DNA from 3 places in the Pelosinus sp. sgz500959 genome. Region 3 is predicted to be linked to each of the others. Evidence: riboswitches for the same ligand, from Rfam matches in the RefSeq annotation. Region 3 holds a riboswitch; each other region holds the start of a gene.
The links. A riboswitch is a leader RNA that binds a small molecule or an ion and turns the genes downstream of it on or off. The one in region 3 is predicted to bind cyclic di-GMP.
Positions count from the first base shown of each region.

Region 1: linked by a shared signal. The riboswitch ahead of ACAN52_RS09600 (methyl-accepting chemotaxis protein) and the one ahead of ACAN52_RS18035 (hypothetical protein) in region 3 are both predicted to bind cyclic di-GMP.
Region 2: linked by a shared signal. The riboswitch ahead of ACAN52_RS19780 (diguanylate cyclase) and the one ahead of ACAN52_RS18035 (hypothetical protein) in region 3 are both predicted to bind cyclic di-GMP.

Region 1 is NZ_JBGJZL010000005.1:124,535-131,726, forward strand. It holds gene ACAN52_RS09590 (winged helix-turn-helix transcriptional regulator) at 1-281, shown strand, start outside; gene ACAN52_RS09595 (SDR family oxidoreductase) at 647-1,360, shown strand; cyclic di-GMP riboswitch class I at 1,611-1,703, shown strand; gene ACAN52_RS09600 (methyl-accepting chemotaxis protein) at 1,893-3,593, shown strand; gene ACAN52_RS09605 (methyl-accepting chemotaxis protein) at 3,838-5,556, shown strand; gene ACAN52_RS09610 (ATP-binding protein) at 5,814-7,192, shown strand, end outside.
Region 2 is NZ_JBGJZL010000018.1:15,636-22,827, forward strand. It holds gene ACAN52_RS19760 (response regulator) at 1-231, opposite strand, end outside; gene dcuS (DcuS/MalK family sensor histidine kinase) at 224-1,834, opposite strand; gene ACAN52_RS19770 (sodium:proton antiporter) at 2,257-3,534, shown strand; gene ACAN52_RS19775 (acyl-CoA thioesterase) at 3,624-4,091, shown strand; gene ACAN52_RS19780 (diguanylate cyclase) at 4,201-5,238, opposite strand; cyclic di-GMP riboswitch class I at 5,463-5,550, opposite strand; gene ACAN52_RS19785 (PAS domain S-box protein) at 5,693-7,006, opposite strand.
Region 3 is NZ_JBGJZL010000013.1:95,110-102,301, reverse strand. It holds gene ACAN52_RS18045 (HNH endonuclease) at 1-585, shown strand, start outside; gene ACAN52_RS18040 (hypothetical protein) at 684-1,085, opposite strand; cyclic di-GMP riboswitch class I at 1,326-1,412, shown strand; gene ACAN52_RS18035 (hypothetical protein) at 1,684-2,109, shown strand; gene ACAN52_RS18030 (type II secretion system protein J) at 2,106-2,594, shown strand; gene ACAN52_RS18025 (pilus assembly PilX N-terminal domain-containing protein) at 2,603-4,159, shown strand; gene ACAN52_RS18020 (YqeG family HAD IIIA-type phosphatase) at 4,275-4,781, shown strand; gene ACAN52_RS18015 (shikimate dehydrogenase) at 4,807-5,655, shown strand; gene ACAN52_RS18010 (type II secretion system protein N) at 5,787-6,413, shown strand; gene ACAN52_RS18005 (secretin N-terminal domain-containing protein) at 6,403-7,192, shown strand, end outside.

The sequences.
Region 1 (7,192 bases), on a different contig from region 3:
TAGCCAAAACATTAGAGATCATTGGGACAAAGTGGACGTTTTTGATTCTTAGAGATTTGATGCTTGAGGGTGTTATGAGATTTAGCGATTTACAAAAATCCATGTCAGGAATTAGTCCCAAGACACTTTCCCTGCGCTTACGCGGTCTAGAGGAGCACAATATACTTACGAGGAAGGTATACCCGGAAGTACCGCCAAGAGTCGAATATTCTTTAACCGAAAAAGGAAAAAAACTGCAAGGAATTTTAGTCGAGATGAAACGTTTTGGCCTGACTTTGTAAGTTTAACAATAAAATAAACTCATGATCCAAGTAGCTGCAGCATATACTGCAGCTATTTTTTGCGGAATTAGAGAGTATAAGACTTTCTTGATTCCAAGTAAGAACGACTAAGACTTCTACCTGCATCTGAGGACTTGGCACAAGCCAAGTCTTTTTTTAAATCCATAGCTTTACAAGGAGTCAATTCATTGATAGTAGAATGGGATATATCGATTCTATCAATTTTTAATGGGCTGAAATTCCTTTAAAAACAAATAACTTCCTTTGAGGAAACTATATGAATAATAATACACTACTTTACAAAATGAAGTTATAGAATTAGAATGATCTCAACAACCCGTAAGGGAAATAGAGGAGGATTTAAAATGTTGAAAAATAAACGTGTGGTCATCATTGGTGGGAGTTCTGGGATTGGATTGGCAGCAGCTGAACTTATTTTAGATCAAAAAGCAGAAGTCGTTATAGCGAGTCGTTCCTCGGAAAAACTTGAAAAGGCTAAAATTGAACTTGGAGGCAACGTAAAATCATATATACTGGACATTACTGATGAAGAACAAGTAAAAAACTTTTTTACAGCTGTCGGTACCATTGATCATTTAGTAATTACAGCTGCTGAAACATCCGGTGGATCTTTTCTTTTATCCGATACCGCAATGGATCAGAAGATGTTTGAAAATAAATTTTGGGGACAGTATTATGCGGCAAAATATGGTGCTGCAGCGATTGTGCCTAGCGGATCGATCACATTATTTTCCGGTGTTGTGGCTTATAAAGCGATGGTTGGATCGGCGACTCTCAGTGCAATTAATGCAGCGGTAAGCGCTCTTGGAAGGACACTTGCCTTAGAATTGGCCCCCATTAGAGTCAATGTAATTTCACCAGGCATTATTGACACTCCTTCCCGAAGTAAAATGCCAGAAGAAAAGCGCAATAGTTTTTATATGGATATAGCAGGTAAGCTCCCGGTAAAAAGAGTCGGTAAGGCCGATGATGTTGCAAAAGGGATTGTTTATTTATTGAGTAACGATTTTGTGAGTGGTACTGTATTACATGTGGATGGTGGTCATACACTGATCTAAGAAATAGTAAGTAAGTCGTAAAAAAAGAGGATTGTCACTGACTCTTGGAATGATATGTCTGCCTAAGAGTTAGTGATCATTCTCTTATTTTTGTATGTCTTCCTAAGGTGGTTTTAAGAATGCTGTACTGTTCTTAGAAAAGTTCATATGGGCTCTAAAGTAATGAGTGATAGATGTTAAGTTATGGTAAAATAAATGAAATAATAGAGGTATTTGCCTTATTATGTCGAATAGTATAAATTAGATTAATAAGTTCTATGAGCAAACCTTTCGAAAGTTGGGGACGCAAAGCCATGGGTCTAACAATTTTAATTTTTTAATTGATGACTGCCAGGTTGCATTTTGTAATTTTACATGATGAGGCCTAGCAGCTTTTTTTCATTAAAGAGGAGGTAATACTGTAGAATCTCTAATGTTGTCACTCACTATGGGGGAGACAAAATAAGACCGTATTATGGACTTGAAGGAAAGTCTGCGGATCGAAGAATGAATTTTTTAGACATTAATTATTTTAAAGTAGGAGTGTGGGAATATGAATAATAAAAAAAGACTACCTATTATGTTGCAATTAACAAGTATGTTTGCAATAGCTGTCATGCTATTGCTGTCAGTTTTAGGTTATACCATTTACAACTATCTTTCATTAAGTAATGAATCAAATACATTAATTACTCATACTGCAACGAGAACTATATCGATTAAAGAGGCTCATACGGACTATGTTAGATCTCTTCTTAATTTACGTGGTTTTTTACTTTATGCTGACGGATTAGTCTATGAAGAAGGGTATCGAGAAGATATGAAGAAAAGCATAGACGCAGTGAAAAAGTTTAATGAGAAAACCAAAGATCAGGAAATCATTATCGAAGGAGCTAAACTTGGCAAATTACTAAACGATTATCAAAACATTTGTGAAAAAATGATAACTGCGAAAAAAAATAATGATCCAAACTTAACTAACTTGACTACGGAAGGTCGCCAACATACTAAAGAGATTGAAGACCAGTTTGAGAAGTTATCCGAATTACAAAAAAAATCGCTGACCGAAAAAAGCACTATAATGATCAATCATGCGGAAAGCAGCAGTAAAAATATAATTATTCTCAGTATCTTTATTTTTATATTAGTAGGCATATTAGTTATTTGGTATAGCCGCAATCTTGCCATGCGTTTCAACCATTTGAGTAAATCAATCAGGACGATCGGACAGCTTGATCTTACAGAGCAAGATATCAAGATTCGCCGCAATGATGAAATTGGTGATATGGGTCGAATCTTAAATTCAATGCGCCAATCTCTTAAAGAGATTGTTGCCCAACTTCATCTCAATTCTCAAACCTTGGCGGCATCTAGTGAAGAGCTCAGTATAACCGTAGAAGGACATTTGCAGACAGTGGAGGTCGTTGCGAGAAGCGCAGAAGAAATTTCTGCTGGAGCTTTAAAAAATACTGATAGCATTGCTACTATTTCTGCAACTGTTGAAGAAATATCGGCAGGTACAGAAGAAATTAATGCCCATGCAAATGAAGTAAACAATACGACACAAAATGCAGTAGCCAATGTAGAAGAAGGGATGTCTATGTTGCGAGCTGTTGTAGAGCAAAATGAGAACGTGACAGATTCTATGACTGAAATTACAACTGTGACAGAAAAACTTTCTAAGGGGTCTCAAGAGATTAAGGGGATTGTTGATGTCATTAGTAATCTTGCAGGGCAAACGAATCTTTTAGCCCTAAATGCGGCCATTGAAGCTGCGCGTGCTGGAGAATCAGGTCGCGGATTTGCTGTTGTAGCTGAGGAAGTTCGAAAACTTGCTGAACAAAGTGCAAAATCTAGCCAAGAAATTACGGAAATTATTAATTATATGGGAAATGAAATTGCAGTATCAGTGAGTGCTGTAGAAAAAGCCAATACTGAGGTTGCAAAATGTACAACATCAGCTCTGAATACACAACAAGGTTTTGAAGTGATTGCAAAACGTTTAACTACTGTAAAAGATGGTATTGAACAAATGACTGTTGCGATTGGCGAAACAGCAACAGGTACCCAATCTGTGGTGGCTAGTGTTGAAACCATTAGAACTGTAGCAGATACGACTTCAGCTGGTATTCAAACTGTAGCGGCCTCCTCACAAGAACAATCGGCTAGTATGCATGAAATAAGTGATAATGCAGAATCTCTAGCTGAACTCGCAACACAGCTTAATGCTGTCGTACAAAGATTTAAAGTCTAATCAAAAATTGAATTTTTTTAATCAATTAAGACTGGGATATAGAACTCTATATCCCAGTCTTAATTGTATTGAAATATAGGAGTAAAATATTTTTATAGTCGGAATTTTACAAAAAAAATGACTAAAAATAGAGGTATTTGTTGTAGTAATTGAGAATATGTAGAAAAAAGATAGATTAAGTAAGGATAGGATCATCAAAATGATAGAATCAACAAACCACTCATTTTGAAGGGGGACAATTTTTATGAATATTATTCAAAATCTTGGTGTTGGTAAAAAAATTCAAGCAATCACTGTATTTTTACTTATGGCGATCATTGTTAACGGTTTTATCAATTTTTCCTTTAATCAGGCGACGAAAGGGGATATTGATCAAGTTTTTGAGCATCTTTATATGATTGAATGGGTTAATGAATTGCGTCAGCATAACCGAGCAGCTGAAGGTGATATGTTTAAAGCCATTAATTCTTCTGATGAAGCGAGTCGAAAAACTTTTTTAGATAGCCTAGCAAAAAGAGATCAAACTTTTAAGGATTTATTAAACAAAATTCAATCTCTTGGAGATCTAACAAAAGATGAAGAGGGATGGGTTAAACAAGTACAAGAAAATCTTAAAATAGTACAAGACAAAAGAGCAATGGTTATCGCTCTTGCTCAGCAGGGGAAACGGGATGAAGCGTTAGCACAGATGGGACAATTGCAACCAGTTTATGAGAAAATTGCCGCTGGTCTTCGCCAGTTAGCTGATGAATCTTCCAAGCAAGCGGGGACACTAAAGAGCAGTGTAGGTGAAAGATATAGTCGCTCGCTGAAGATACAGTTGATCATTATCGTATTGTCATTGATTCTGGGTTTATGGGTCAGCTGGATCATAGCCAGGATGATAACTAAATTATTGCGATCTATGGTCGCGAAAGCTCAAAGTATAGCGGGAGGTGACTTGACTGGCTGTAAGGATTGCACAGTCGTTTATGCTCATGATGAGCTTGGTCAATTAGAAAAAAGCTTTAACGAGATGTGTGTAAATCTTCGTTTATTAATCGGTCAAATTATTGACTCGGCTGTGCATATGGCAGCATCGGCCCAACAACTTAGTGCGAGTGCTGATCAGTCAGCTCAAGCATCGCAACTGGTGGCACATTCCATTCAGCAAGTAGCAGACGGAGCTGAAGGGCAAACGAGTGTAGTCAATCGAGGCAGTGGTGCTGTTGAAACAATTGTTAGCCAACTGAGTGAGACTGCAGAAAATGTGGGGCGGGCTATGGCGATCAGTCATAATATGACGGAAGCGACTCATCGAGGTGTAAGAGGGGTTGAACGCGTCAGCGGGCAAATGCAAAGCATTGGTGAAGGAACTAAGCAGGTTAAGTCTGCTATCGATAATCTTGCTCAAAGTGGACGCAGTATTGGTGAAACTGTAGGGATTATTAGTCAAATTGCAGGACAGACCAACTTGCTGGCTCTTAATGCGGCTATTGAAGCTGCTAGAGCGGGTGAACAAGGGAAAGGATTTGCTGTTGTAGCAGAAGAAGTTCGTAAACTTGCAGAGCAATCAGGAGCAGCTGCAAAGCAGATTTCCTTGATGATTAAAGAAAATCAAATTCAAATTGATTCTGCAGTTCAAGTGATGGAGAATGGAAGTAAAGAAGTTGTAAATGGAATTGCTGTAGTGAACGAGGCAGGGGTAGTTTTTCAACAGATTGCTGATTTTGTCGGAGAAGCATCCAATGAAACCAGGAATATTTCAAAGATTGTGGAGCGTATGGTAGCTGATAGTCATAATGTTAATGCAGCGATGATGGAGATTTCAGGCATTAGCAAAGTGACTGCAAGTGAAAGTCAAACAGTATCTGCCGCAACACAAGAGCAAACGGCAGCGATGATTGAAATTGCTGATGCAAGTAAGAAAATGGCTCATATTGCTCAAGAACTTCAGGCGACGAGTACACGTTTCCAATTATAAGTGTGAAGATTGCGATTTGCCTAAAGAGAGGATAATTCCATTAAATTGGAAAGATCCTCTCTTTTATTGTGATACTTTCTAAATGAGAGGATATAAACCGATCATTATACAGTGCTAGTGGCTCTTATTTTCAAATACTTTTATATACAGGCGGACGTTTTTGGTTGACAGATAGTTAATTATTTGTAATACTAGTAAAGAAAATGATAATGATAACTATTATCATTTAAAAAGCGGAATAATAAGGGAGCATAAGAATGACAATTAAGAAGCGCTTATCAGTGATTTGCCTAATTTTTGGTACGATACCGTTAATGATTGTTTTTTGGCTTGGTGTAAAGTCAGGTTTGGCAAAACATGATGAATTTCAGAATGGAATAGCCTTAGCATTGATGGCGACGATATTTCTGGGACTATTTAGCTCAGGATTGGTTAGATATTGGTTTTTAGGTAAGCAATTAGAAAAAATAAGAACTTTTTGTCTTGCTGTAAAAGATGGGTGTTATGATGTGTTTTTGCCTGTTCCTAATGAGTCAAGTGATCGTGAAGATGAAAATGAAATGGTTGAGTTAATGCGTAATATGAATTGGATGGCTCATCATATAAAGTTAAATGAAATACAATTGCAGAGTATGGTTGCAAATTTGCAACAATCACAAGAAAAAATTCAATCTCAGAATGCAGAATTAGAGACGGCCTATGCACAACAAATGATTGTACAAAATGAATTGGAAAATCAGACAAATCAATTAACTGAAATGATAGCTAAAATACGTAATTTACTGGATCATGCAGGGCAGGGATTTGTATCATTTGGTAAAAATTTAATTGTGGCTGATGAGTATAGTGCAGAGTGTGTCATGATCTTCAATAGAGAGATTGCTGGAGAGAATATTTCAGAGTTATTATATCCTCACGATAAAAAACAACAAGCTTTTGTATCAAGTTTATTGACGAAAATTCTTTCAGTTGAGGATGATTTTTTGCGAGACACTTATATTTCCTTATTACCCCAAGAAATAATAGTCGATGAGGCTTACATACAGATTAATTATAAATTTATAAATAATCCAATTAAGGAAAATCCTCGCGAGATCATGTTGATTCTAACTGATATCACGAAAGAAAAAGTCATGGAAGAACAGATTCAAGATGAAAAAGAAACTTTATCAATGATTGTAAAGGTTGTGACTCAATATAATGATTTCTCAGATGCAGTAGAGGGATATACTGCTTTTTGTCATAAAGAAGTAGCAAAAATTTTAGAATGGGAATGCTCTGCTTTAAAAAAAATCAGCACATTGTTTACGATGGTTCATACGTGGAAAGGCACTTTTGGTCAATTGGGTATGCAGTATATTGTTAAAGAATTGCATGAACTAGAAGACGTATTAGCACGCTTACGTGATGAAGAAAAAACTCAAGTCAGTGAATTATTGGAGTGTTTTGCCTTCTATCCAGGAGAAAAATTATATAGTTGGCTTAGCCATGAATTAGAAATTTTACAAGAAATATTAGGTCATGATTTTTTTCTGCAAAAAGATAGGATGAGTATTGAAACAGTACGGATGAGCAGGATTAAAGAAAAGGTTCAAGCATTGCCTGATTCTCTTGAAAAACACGATGTAGTATTAGA
Region 2 (7,192 bases), on a different contig from region 3:
ATCAATACTTTTACTCATTTGCCTTATTTGAACCAATAATTCCAAGCCATTTATACCCGGCATAAAGATGTCTAACAATAGCAGGTCAACATCTTCAGTATCCAATATTTTGAGAGCTTGACTAGCCGAATGAACGACATATTCCACATGAAATCCTGCTACTAATTCTACATAACGTTTATTAAATTCTGCCACCATAGGATCATCATCAACAATCATAACTTTAATCAATATATCCCTCCTTGCTCCAATAAGGCATAATCACCTGAAAGACAGTTCCATGCCCCACTATTGAATTCACTGAAATTGTTCCACCTAATCGCTGTAAGCTTCGCTCAATCAAATATAAACCTCTACCTCGATCATCTCCTTTAGTGGAGTACCCTTGTATGAAGATATTTTTTTTTATTTTTTCTTCAATTCCCGCCCCTGTATCACCAACCTCAATTGTTAAGATGTCACTATCATAAGAAAAATCTACATGAATCTGTTTTACTGTGGAATTCTCGACTGCTTCTAACGCATTATTAATTAAATTTCCAACTATTGTGATTAATTCATGGACGACTTCCGGCTCAGCTGGTTCTGGTACAAAACTACTCTCAGACAAGATCAGTTCTGCGCCATTTTCACGAACCAAACTTAATTTCCCCAATATAACTCCCGCTAAAACTGGATCTTTAATTTTTTTAACCACATAGCCAACTTCGACTTGATATTGATTGGCAATTTGACTCACATAACTAATCAACCGCTCATAATAACCCATGCGTACCATACCAACAATAACATGCAGTTTATTCATAAATTCATGGGTTTGAGAGCGCAATGCCTCAGCATAAACTTGAACGCCTGTGAGTTTTTCCGCTAATTGTCGCATTTCCGTCTTATCACGGAAAGTAGAAATCGCACCTACAATTTCACCATCAACAATAATGGGAATACGGTTAGCTAAAATAATGATCCCATTTAAATCCTGTTCTTGGTCAAACTCTGCCTGCCCATTCATTAAAATATTTTGCATTCGAGTATTCGGTACATACTCATCGACTTTTTTTCCAATTGGATCATCCAAGATACCCACTTGGCGAAAAATCCGCATTGCTTCTTCATTAGCAACCGTGATATGAGAGCCTTTGTCAACTGCTAAAATTCCTTCTCTCACGGTTTGCAACATTGCGCTACGTTCTTCAAAAATTTTTGCAATTGCAAAGGGCTCCAATCCAAACATACTTTTTTTAATATTTCGTGCCAACGCCAAAGAACCAACGATGCCCACTAATAGCCCAAAACCAACGGCAACATAAATGGCAGCTCGACTATTATCGACTGCTGCTTGCACACTCTCACTCAAAATTCCAACAAGTACAACTCCGACTTGCTGACCATCAGAATCAAAAATCGGTGAAAATGCACGTAAAGAGATTCCTAATGAGCCTCTATTTATCGACATAGTTTCTTTTCCATCAAAAGCAGGATTCACATCATCTTCTTCATAATGGGACCCAATCAAGGATGGATTAGGATGTGATTTTCGAGTTCGATTCATATCCATCACAGTAATAAATCGAACTTCACTAACACTCAGAACTTTATCAGTAAAAATTTGAATATCTCTTTCATCTCTTTTGCCACTTAAGGCTTCTATAATTGTAGGAGAATAGGCAATAATGCGAGCAATTTCAATGGATTTATCTGTGGCACTAATTCGTGCATTTTCAGAAATCTTATCGTTAATAATGATATCAGCAACTAGCAGAGCCAAGGCAACAACAATACAAGCAAATACAGCAATTTTCGTCTGAAGACTAAATAAAGGCTGATCTTTTCTCAAACTACCATCATCCTTTCCCTATCTCACACCTAATCCGTTCTTTGGATATCGTAAAAAACGCAAAAAAACAAAGTGAAGCCTTGTTGACAGACTCCACCACAAAAATTTCTTTTGCCTTCTATAAAAATACAAAAGAAAATTTAACTCTATTCTTTTTTAATTATTATCTAAATTGTCATTATTTTTACTTTTATTTCTGTTGTTTAACTTCCATAAGGCTTCTTATAATTCCTGCTTTTAGTGTTTAGTTCTATAAAAAAATAATAATTTATTTAAATAGGAATATTTTTCCTAAAATACTGTATTTTTTTAAAAAAAGAAAGGTATTACGCAATTTTCTTCGAATTATTCGTAGAGTAAAGCATTAGCATTCACTGTACACGGTCTCTTTAACATAATTAAAATCATAGAGGAGAGTTATCATGTTATCAAATCAAGCTTGGATTGCCTTAAGTCTATTCATTTTAGCTTATGGGGTTATTGTCTCAGAAAAAATTCACCGAACGAAAATCGCTCTTATCGGTGCCATCTGTATACTACTATTTAGAGTCATGCCCCAAGAAGAAGCCATTCGTTTGATTGATTTTAACACCATTGGTCTCTTAATTGGAATGATGATCATTGTTGCCATTACGAGTAAAACGGGTCTCTTTCAATACATGGCAGTCAAAGCTGCTAAAGCCGTCGGAGGGGAGCCAGTTAAAATTTTGGTTGTTTTTTTCTGGTTAACTGCCCTCTGTTCTGCCCTTCTTGATAATGTAACAACAGTATTATTATTTACCAGCGTTACCTTCGCAATCAGTGATATTTTACAGCTTAATCCTATTCCTTTTCTAGTTGCAGAAATCATTGCATCCAATATTGGCGGAACTGCGACTTTGATCGGTGACCCTCCTAATATTATGATCGGAAGTGCAACAGGACTTGGATTTAATGATTTTATTATTAATTTGAGTATCCCTATTCTTACGATTACTATCGCAACTAATTTAATCCTGTATTGGCTGTACCGTAAGGATCTCAAAATTGCCGCTGAACAAAGACAACGAGTTATGACTTTGGATGAATCCTCATTTTTGATTGATTTACCTTTGATGAAAAAATGCATTGCAATTCTTTGCTTAACAATCCTTGGCTTCATGTTACACCAATTCCTTCACCTTGATTCTGCAACAGTTGCCATGTCAGGTGCCGCTCTGCTACTATTAATTGGTAAACTTGAACCTGAAGAAGTCTTTAAAGAAATCGAATGGAATACTATTTTCTTTTTCATTGGATTATTTGTTTTGGTAGGTGGTCTTGAAGTCACAGGAATTATTCATATGGTCGCACAATGGGCGATGGATGTAACTCACGGTAATGTGATCATGATGCATTTTTTAATACTTTGGCTATCAGCAATTGGTTCAGCCTTTGTCGATAATATTCCCTTTGTTGCTACTATGATTCCTTTGATCAAATCAATGGGCGAAATCGGCAAGATGGATGTAACCTCGCTCTGGTGGACTTTATCTCTTGGTGCATGTTTGGGTGGAAACGGAACTCTCATCGGTGCTTCAGCCAATGTAGTCGTTTCAAGCCTAGCTGCAGCCCATGGACGGCCCATTTCCTTTATGGGCTACATGAAAATTGCTTTTCCTCTGATGATCTTATCGATCATTATTTCCAATATTTATATTTACTTTGCTTATTTATTATAAAAATTACTTCTTAATTTTCATGGACAAAATAATAAATTTACTTATACAATAGATTACAATGTGAAAAATGATCTGAAAGGTGGTTCTTTATGAAAAAAACTGTAGCACATTCAGAAGTACATATTTCCAAACTCATTAGTCCAAGTCCGAAATATCCAACAGGACGTGTACATGCAGGAGAAATTATGCAGCTTATGTATGATACTGCACGACAAGTTGCAACTAAACATGCTGGTACAAATGTGACAGCAATCCGTGTTGATGAGATGCTTTTTCTTCATCCCTTGCGTGTGGGAACTGTTCTTACTTGCCACGCCTATCTAACATTTACTGGTAAAACATCTATGGATATTGAGGTCAATCTTTATGTAGAAGGTTTAGAGCCCTCAAAAGCGGCTCTTACATCTTACTTTACCATGGTTGCCTTAGACGAACATCACCAACCAACTACAGTACCAGGATTAAAATTAACGACTGACTCCGAAAGAATTAAATTTGAACAAGGAAAACAACGCTATGCGTTACACCACACCGTTGCAAAAAACATTCTTCTATGACTCTGATCCGAGACGTTTTGTAAAAATATGAAAAAATATAGTTGTTAAAAGAGAAATTGCCCTTACTATTGACGCAAGGGCAATTTTTTTATTGATTCTTAGAAAAATTTCAGAAGAGATTATTCTCTACAGTCCAAGGGGTAACCCTATTTCTCCCTGCTATTTTACTTTGATACATAGCTTTATCTGCTTTTTTTAATAAATCGAATATCATATCACCATCTTCAGGGAAAGAAGAAACTCCTGCACTAAATGTAATTGTAGTTTCATGGTCTCCCTTTCCAATAAATGTTTTGTTTTCAATTATTCTTCTTAATTTATTAGCAAACTCTACTGCCTGTTTTTTATCTGTCTCTGGTGCAAGTATAACAAATTCCTCTCCGCCAAACCTACCAATAGAATCTGATTTTCTACAGAATTTTTTTAACACTTGTGCAAAATCAAATAAAAGTTTATCTCCAAGTAAATGTCCATGAGTATCATTAAAATGTTTAAAATTATCAATATCAATAAAAATAATACTCATTTCAGTCAAATGTCTTTTCGCTAAGGATAAATTTTTTTCAAATATAACATTTAAAGCATTCTTATTATAGATATGGGTAAGACAATCATGCATGGTTTGTTTTTGCAGTACATCAACTAATTTGAGAATTTTTATTGCTTCACAAACCTGTAAACCAAACATTTTGAGCAAAAATATTTCTTGAGTAGAAAATGGATCGACTTTTTTCCTTGCAACAGTGATACATCCTGTACTCATCTCTTTCCCTTTCAGTGGAACGCTGACAACAGATCGTATACCCTCTTCACGAAAAATTGCCCTGTTATTACAATCCATCACTCGAGTAATATCAGCATGTACAAAGGGTTTACTATCAGCTACCACATGACCAATAATTCCCTCACCAAGTTGGATCGAAGACTTGGATAGATAGATTTCAGAAAGTCCATACGCCCTAATAATTTTAAGTTTTCCACTTTCTATATCAAAATCTCTTATAGCAACAGCATCAGCATTTGTGATAAGAATCGTCGTTTGAATAATATAATCTAAAATATCATCCATCTCAATACCGTCGACTAACCGTTGTGAAATAAAAAACATTTTTTCTAAAGTTTCATCACTAGGTAGGACTGAAAACATCTCTACACCTCATACATTCTGATTTTAGCGACCAAAATTTTAATTATTTTCTTCTTCACCATTTTCTAAATTTTCCCTATTAATAATTTCAATTTCTTTGTAAAGCTCAAAAACATCGCAAATTAACTCATCTATTTCCATTTCATTGATATGATCTTCAGCTTCTTCTTGCTCGTTAATAAAAAATCCCCCTCAAAAAAAAAACTACCAGGCACATCAAATCATGATGCAACCTGGCAGTCATAGAATCATACTATCGTTAGACCCAAGGCTTTGCGTCCCTGCCTTTCGGAAGGTTTGCTTATAATTCAATTTTATAAGTATCAAAAATACTTCTTATTGGACTTTATTAAGTATAATTCAATATCCAACTATATTCTATTATCCCTGTAAGCTAATTTTTTAGCGAAAACATAAGAAATCTTTATCCTCAAACAAAATTTACCATTACTTTTTAATGTTTTTTTATAAATTGACTAATACTATATAATTTTAATGCCACTGCAAGAGCTAAACGTGTCTCGAATAAATCAATCGATACTCCTAAGATTTTTTCAATACGTTGTTTGCGAAAAATCACTGTTTTAGGATGGAGAAACATTTTTTCTGCTACTCTTTTCAAAGTTGAACTTTTTAAAATTTCATCCAAGGTAATTAGAAAATTTGTCCCCTTATCTTGATCATAACTGATGAGTTTACCAAGTTGTTCTCGTATAAATTCATCCGAACTTTCATTTCCTATACTTCGAACGAGAAGCTGTAGAATCCCCAAATCTTTATAATGATAGGTCCCTTCTAATTTCTTACCATGGCATTGGGCTGCAACGGTAGCACTCCATGCTTGCCAATAAGCTTTACGAAAACTATCAAAACCCCTTTGTACGCTACTAATTCCAACCATAACTTGTAACTGAGGATTATTTTTTTTGATTTTTTCTAGTAAAAAATCAGCAAAAAAAAGACTACGTTCTTCATTTTCTTCCTGCTTTTCAATATAATGATAGATAATCCCTATATTATTTTTACACTCCCAGACAACATACTCTTTACTCTCACTCAATATTTCTATTATAAAATTTTTTTCTTTTTCGTTATCAACGAAGCTTTCACTCACTAATAAACAACAAAATAATGGACGTGAAAGGTCAATGCCCAACTTTTTCATGGAACGGCTGACAATTTCATTGACCTGTATACTTCCTGTGATAATATCATTTAAAAAATCACTTCTACGTCTTAATTCATAGAGAAAATTTAATACATTCTCAGCCTGTTTACGATCAGTAATATCATGCAACGTACCTAAAGTACCTATTATGTTTTCCTCTTTATCCATCCTAGGTCGCATATAGATCTGTGCCCACCGCAATTCACCTTTTCTAGTGCAATAACGAATTTCATAACGACAATATTTTTTGTCTCCTCGTATGACAGCTAAGAACTGTTTTTGCTGAAAATCTCGATCATCTGAACTTATATAATTCAAAAAGTATTTTCCTAAACTTTCTTCGCGACTAAAACCTGTAAGTTTCGTCCAAGTAGGGGTTAAAAAAGTCCATAATCCATTTTTATCAGTCTGAAAGATAACACCTTTCATATTATCAATAATGGCCTTGTATTTTTTCTCTATATGTACAAGTTTACTTTCAAGATTATTGATATGTAGTACTAATTTGTTCTTAGACTCTCGACAATTACTTTTAATCTCTTCACTACATGTGATGCCACATTCAAAATCTTTACTAATTTGTTTTCCCCTATTATCCAAAAGGCATCTCTCCTTCTGAGTTGTTAGCGATACTGAATTAACTACTCTTACCAGAAATTATGAATTAATCTTATTTCTTCTTTTACTTAAAATACATACTCTTTCATTGCTTATGATATTATACTACTATCTGGTAAAATTCCATAGCTTTTGCCACTATGTCTTGATAAAAAATTAAGAAAAGAC
Region 3 (7,192 bases):
ATTCATTTTTATGGATTTAATAAAAATGCTAAAGGGTTTTATACACATATAACCTTAAAAAAGTTGATTGAAGAATTAGGAACTTTGAATGAAAATGAAATGGAACAATTTTATTTATCTGAAAAAACCTTAGAAGATATCATGATTGAGTCTAACTTAAATTTAATAGATAGTGATGCTACTGATGTATTTAGAAATATAAAAATACGGATAGGTGAAAATAAATTACGCAAACAACTATTAGAAAATTACAACCACACCTGCGCTCTTTGTAAAATATCCAATCCCAAATTACTAATGACTCGTCACATAAAAACTTGGATAGAATCTTCAAGAGAGGAACGGATAAATCCTAAGAATGCTATCCTTTTATGCAAACTTCACGATGCACTTTTTGAAAATGGATTTATATCATTATCAGATCAATATGAAGTCATATTTTCAACGAATTTTGATTTTAATGATCAAGGAATATCGACAGATATACGATTTACTTGTCCAAAACAAGATGCTCCAGATCCGATATTTATGTTGGAACATCGTAAAAAAAATAATTTAACAATATCGCAAAGTAGATTTTTTTAAGAAGAAAAGAATCTTGCAGATTAAAAAAACAATTGTAACTGTCGAAAAAAAGAAACAAGAGAATCATCTCCTTGTTTCAAAACGTGATTTTTATTATTTTAGATATCAACGTTACTATTTTGCCAGTGATAATTTACCGTAGTGTTAACTCGCCAGTAGCGTAGGGGAGCAACGGAAGAATCATGTATGCGATAGGTCCAATATTTTGCTTCGCCGGGCTCTAAGTAAATGTAATTACGTTGGGTGAATTGCCCGCTTGCAACCAGTTCTTGAAAATTACGATTTATTGCATAAACGTCCATATTGACCCAATTTGTGTAAGGAATATACTTGTTAGTATCGTTAAACCAATAGCCATAAATAACGATTGTAGTACCTTCGTAATATACATTTTCTGCAGTGAAAGTAAGTTTACCCTCCAGTCCCGAAGCATATGTCACTGAAATAAACAAGAGTAACATGACTAATGTTGTTGCTACAATCTTTAATTGTTTGTTCATATTTTTATGTCCCCCATTTTAATGATATAGTACCTGATTGGTATTGAATCCCCATTTAAAATCGACATCTAAGATATTATATTTTTATTTTTAATAAATGTTACTCAAAGCAATAGAAGTTGTTTACACGCTTCAAATATAATCTTGTTTAAAGTCCTAGTGAAAAGTTGAACAATTTCTTTTATGAAAAAAAAGATATGATAAAAAAGGATATTATGGTAAAATGTCGAAAACTAATAAGTAAATAATAGGCAAACCTTCTGAAAAGTTGGGACGCAAAGCTTTGGGTCTAACGATGTTTAAGTCTATGACTGCCAGGTTGCATCATTGGGGTTGTATGATGTAGACAGGCAGTTTTTTATTTTGATTTACTTGATATGTAACTTTCAAATTGTTCTCTTTGACTTTCACTGTTAATAAGAAGGAATTTATTGTAAGAGAAAGAATGTTTTATAAGAGATGAAATATTTGGAGGGATTTAATATGTATTTTTTAGTAGCTAAATATTTTATAATCGTAAGGATAATTATTATGTATGCCCTGGGAAAGGTTAAGTTAGTTATTATACAGCAACAAAATAAAAGAAGGATAATCCAATATGCGTAATCATCAGAAAGGCTTTATCTTAATTGACTCCCTAGTTGGTATGGTCGTGCTCAGTATGGCTTTGCTTGGTCTCGCGGCTATTTTTATGCAAAGTACAAAAGGCACAGTTGCAACGGATAATCAAAATAAAGCAGCTTATATTGCGAATGAACAATTATCTAGACTAAAGGTTCATGACGGTCAAAAACAAGATCGCAACAGCACGGTATGGGCAACGACTAAAACTGTATCTCAAAGTAATGGTACGAGCAATGGTATGACATTTACTGTAATAACTGAAGTTGTCCCTGCAGAAGATGTACCAGCTGATTTGCATGCCGATACTATCCCTGTAAGAGCCACAGTGAACTGGAGTGAACCAACAGGGACGAAACAATTGGAATTTATAACCTATTATTACTATGGAGAAAGAAAATGACTACGCTCTTATCTAATCGGAAAGGATTTACATTAGTCGAACTGGTAATTGGCATAGCAATCATGACAATTACATTGGCAGGATTGTTTAATGTTTTGAGTGTAGCAATAAAATCATATCAATTTAGCCAAAAACAAGTTTATGAGTTTCAACAATCTCGACTTGCAATTAATACCGTCATCGATGATTTGAGAAATGCTACAGAGGTTACCTCACCAGAAAAAGGCGTTAGTCAAAGTAGTATAAATTATAAAATAAACACTATCGACTATACGATCCAAATCGGTAGTGGACAGGATGCTGGTAAATTAATGAAAGGTACAACTGCAATTACGCCTAATGTTGTAAAAACAGTCTCATTTACAAGAGATGCTACGGATGGTCGTATTCTCAAAGTAACTGTCATATTACATAGCCCTAAAAATAATTCCTTTGGAGACGTTGTTATTGATACTGGTGTTTTCATGACAAATTTATCTCAGTGAGGTGTAGTATGATTAATAGGCAAAGAGGTTCTGTTACAATGGTGGCAATCATAATGGTAATGTTTTTAGCTATTTTGGCGAGTACGGCTAATACGCTTGTAAATAGTGATCTGCGAATGTCAAAGACGAACAGCGATGCTATCGAAGCTCAATTTGCGGCTGAAGCTGGGGCTAAAAGGGCTATCTCTATGTTTTATCAAAAAAATCAAGATTGGACATGGCTAGATGCTAACAGTACACCGATTTGGCAAAGTTTAAGTACTGATCAAAATAAAAGTTACCATGTTAAAACTGAATTAGCTAGTGCACAAGTTGTTCCAGTAAATCCTGCTGTAGGTGGAGTTTATACTATAACGTCTATAGGAAAGGTTAGAGGAACTATAAAAAAGGTGACAGTAACAGTAACAGTGACTGGTAATAGTGGTGCAAGTATTTTAAATAAATATGCCTTGTATAGTAAAAATGATACTTATATATGGGGTGGAAATGGTCCGAATATAAAAGGAGATATGGGCCTCGCTGGTGGCAACAAGGTGAAAATTGACAGCGGATATAATTTTCTTCAAGGAAAGCTTCATGTAACGAGTATTCCTACAGGGTGGCATGATTGGCTAACGAGTGCTATGTATGTTATTGACCCTGATATTGGCACCTTATCTGTTGTAATACCTCCTTTGCCGACGTTACCTGTAATATCTACATCGATACCAACTGGTGCCGATATAATCACTGGACCGAATACCGCATCTATGCCTAATTCAGTCTATTATAGTACTGCTCTTTCAGACTTTGGGGGCGGCTTAATCGCAGGATCCTCAGATACAACGCTATATGCTACGAATGGTTTACATTTAACAAATAAAGGATCATCCTATAACAAAGGATGGATTACTGCAAGTAATGGAAATTTGAAAATCTATATAAATGGCGATGCAAATCTAAGTAACGGTAGTTACATCAATTCCAAGGGTAATATAGAAATTTATGTATCTGGTAGTCTGAGTATGTCAGGTGCATCATACATCAAGAGTGATAACGGCAATGTGACGATAATTGCTAATCAAGAAATAAATTTGACTGACAATAATAATTACATTCAAGCTGCGATTAAGGGGAAATCAGAGATTTATTCATTGAAAAACTCTATAAACCTTAGTAATAGTTGCTATATTAATGGAGGGACTGTAACGCTAGAAGCACAAAGTAATGTTAACTTTGCAAATAGCAGTTCTATAAATAAGAGTAATACTTATTCAAATGCGATTGCTTTTATTTACGCTAATGGGTCCACATTTACGAATGATGTCGTAATTGGCGGAGCTGCATCCCAAGTTATAACAACAGGGCCATTTAACATAAATAGTAATGTATATGCGCCAAATACATTATTTGTTTCAGCTTCAGGTCAAACGCAAATTAGTAATAATCCGACTATTGGTTGTCTCTATACAAATGGCTCACTCAGTGTATCAAACACTCCAACGATCATACCAAACGCCAATGCGATTAGCCTTATTACTGGGGGTTCAACTCCAAGTATTACAGTTAATAACTGGGGTAACTAGTTGTTAACTTTGTATTGATGAATACAAAGCTATGTTAATAAAATTTTTAGTAGAATGTAGAATGTAGAAATAGAAGAAAGATTGCAAGAGTCTAATTTTTGGAGGTACAAAATAGTTGTACAATCTTTTATGTCCAAGTTTAATCATAAAATCTTTATATGAAATTGAACCTCAGGTTCTACACCAACAAGGAATTAAAGGCATCATCTTTGATTTAGACAATACCATAATACCTTGGGATAGTCCTACCATGTCACCCGAAATGATTCAATGGTTGCAGGAACTGTTAACTCGAGGATTTAAAATCTGTTTAGTATCAAATAACATGGGTAAGCGAGTTAAAACAATTGCTGGAATCTTTGGGATACCCTTTGTTTCTAGAGCTTATAAGCCTGCAAAATCAGGATTTCGTCAGGCATTGACTCGTATGGAGCTAAGAGAAGAAGAAGTGGCAGTTGTTGGAGATCAATTATTCACAGATGTTCTTGGTGGCAATCGCTTAGGATTATTTACAATTTGGGTTAAACCTTTAAGCGCTAAAGAATTCATTGGTACTCGCATTACTCGTCGTTTAGAAAAAGTGGCAGTAGACATGTTGCGTGCTAAAGGATTAATGAAGTAGCTAAAACATGAAATGGAGTTGTCATATGATTACAGGAAAAACAAAAACTTTAGGTATCTTAGGATGCCCAGTGGGACATTCTTTATCACCACTCATGCATAATGCGGCTTTTGCAGCATTAACTCTTGATTATATTTATGTTCCTCTACCTGTTGAACCTGATCATTTAGGTCAAGCTATAGCAGGTTTAAAGGCTATGGGGTTTGTTGGAATGAATGTCACTATCCCACATAAAGTCACCGTCATGCCTTATTTGGATGAAATTCATCCAAGTGCTCAGTTAACAGGGGCTGTAAATACCATTGTTATAAAAAATGGTAAATGTATTGGTTATAATACAGATGGCCAAGGCTTTATCCAATCCTTAACCGCAAAAAGTATTACAATAAAAGATAAAACTGCCGTTATTATGGGAGCGGGCGGGGCAGCACGGGCTGTTGTCTATGGTCTACTCGAATATGGTATTAAGAAAGTCATAGTCGGTACACGCAATGTAGCTAAGGCTCAAGAGTTTGTCAAACTATTTCCTAAAAGCCGTAGCAAGATAGAGGGGTGTAATTGGGAGACAGAAAGTTTTATCCAAGCTCTTCAAGAGTGTGATATTCTAATCAATTGTACACCTATTGGAATGTCCTCAAATAAAGAAACACAATTGCCGATTCAGTGGCATCACATTAAGTCTGACGCAGCCGTATGTGATTTAATCTATAATCCATCCCCTACAGATTTTTTGGTTCAAGCTGAGATGCGGGGGCATATCATCATGGATGGAAAAGGGATGTTAGTTGAACAGGGGGCTTTAGCTTTTGAACTATGGACGGGTGAAAAAGCTCCACGTAAGATTATGTCAGAAACATTAGACAAATTTATTTAAAAATAGTTAAATTTAGGTAATTTTACAATAAGTAAGCAGGAAAAGTCGAAGAATATTTGAATACTACATAATAGGTTTTATGAAATAGATTGATCTTATCCGCCTAAAGATAAGATAGTAGAGGTGAAACTGTGAGCCTATCATCTGATTTAAAAAAAATCGCAAATAAACAATACCACCTAACAGCAAGAGAACGTCTTTTGGTGATTGTTGCAATTGGTGTTATTGGAATTGCTATAACACTTTATGTCAGCAATTCAGAAGTGGCAGTTGAACCTACTGCTCCAAATGAAAATTCTCAAAAAATGGTAAGTGCACCGACTCAACCTGTACTGCCAATAGCAAGTCAAGTGATGCAAGTTACTCAAGTAGAACAGGGAATTCGTGATCCTTTCGCCAAACCACCTGAAGTCCAAGAACAAAAAAACAATTCAAACGCAAGTTCACCATTCATTCCAAACAACATACCTCCCAAGATGCTGGGGAGCGCACCTCCGATGATACCTAAAAATAATACCTCGACGACGATGCAGCAGACAAATATGAAACTGACAGGTATTGTTGGTAGTACTGAACAGAGGCTTGCAGTGATTATGTCAGGCAGTAAAAGTCAATCCTATAGCGTAAATGAGATGATTGGTATATACAAGTTGATAGCGATCAATAATGATTCTGTTGTTTTACAAAATTCAAATGATAAACTAGTACTACAATTAGAAGCAGCTGGGCAAAAGGGAGATAATAATAGTGCAAAATAAAACATATATCGTCATTGTGATGCTCGTGCTCTCCATGCTAATTTCTACGGTTGGACTTGCAAGCCCTAAAACTTATAATTTTAATTTTATGGATGAAGATATCCGTATTGTATTACATACGTTATCAAAAATTAGTAATGTTGATATGGTGATTGATGATTCGATCAAGGGTAATATGACCATGAAACTAACTAATGTTACTTTTGATACAGCATTAAACTTAATTACAGCAGGGAAGGGGTTATCTTATCGTAAAATAGGTAATTCCATTATTATTGAACCTGCAGATATGGGCATGACAGAAGTCATCAGATTACAATATACCAGAGCAAGTGATATTAAAAAAACCATTGAGCCTATCGCTACCAATTTAAAACTTAAAATTGAAATTGATGATATATCTAATTCTCTTCTTGTCACGGGTTCTCCAACAGGTTGTGATCGTATCAAGAAAATATTGAAATCTATTGATGTGCTTCAACAACAAGTAACACTTGAAGCAAAGGTTGTGGCCATTAATAAAACAAATATGAAAGATTTAGGAATGGATTGGTCATGGGAAGCGACACCACAATCTGCGACTTATGACGTTACACTTCCAGTCATTGATGGGACTACAGGAGTTGTCACGACACCAGGAAAAACAACTGTTACTCGTACTGCAAATAAAGGAGTCATTCAATTTGGTCGCAATCCAGAAGGATATCCTTATGAATTTTATTACCAAACAAAAATAAGTGCTCTAATTAGTAAAGGTAATGCTAAAATTTTAGCTAGCC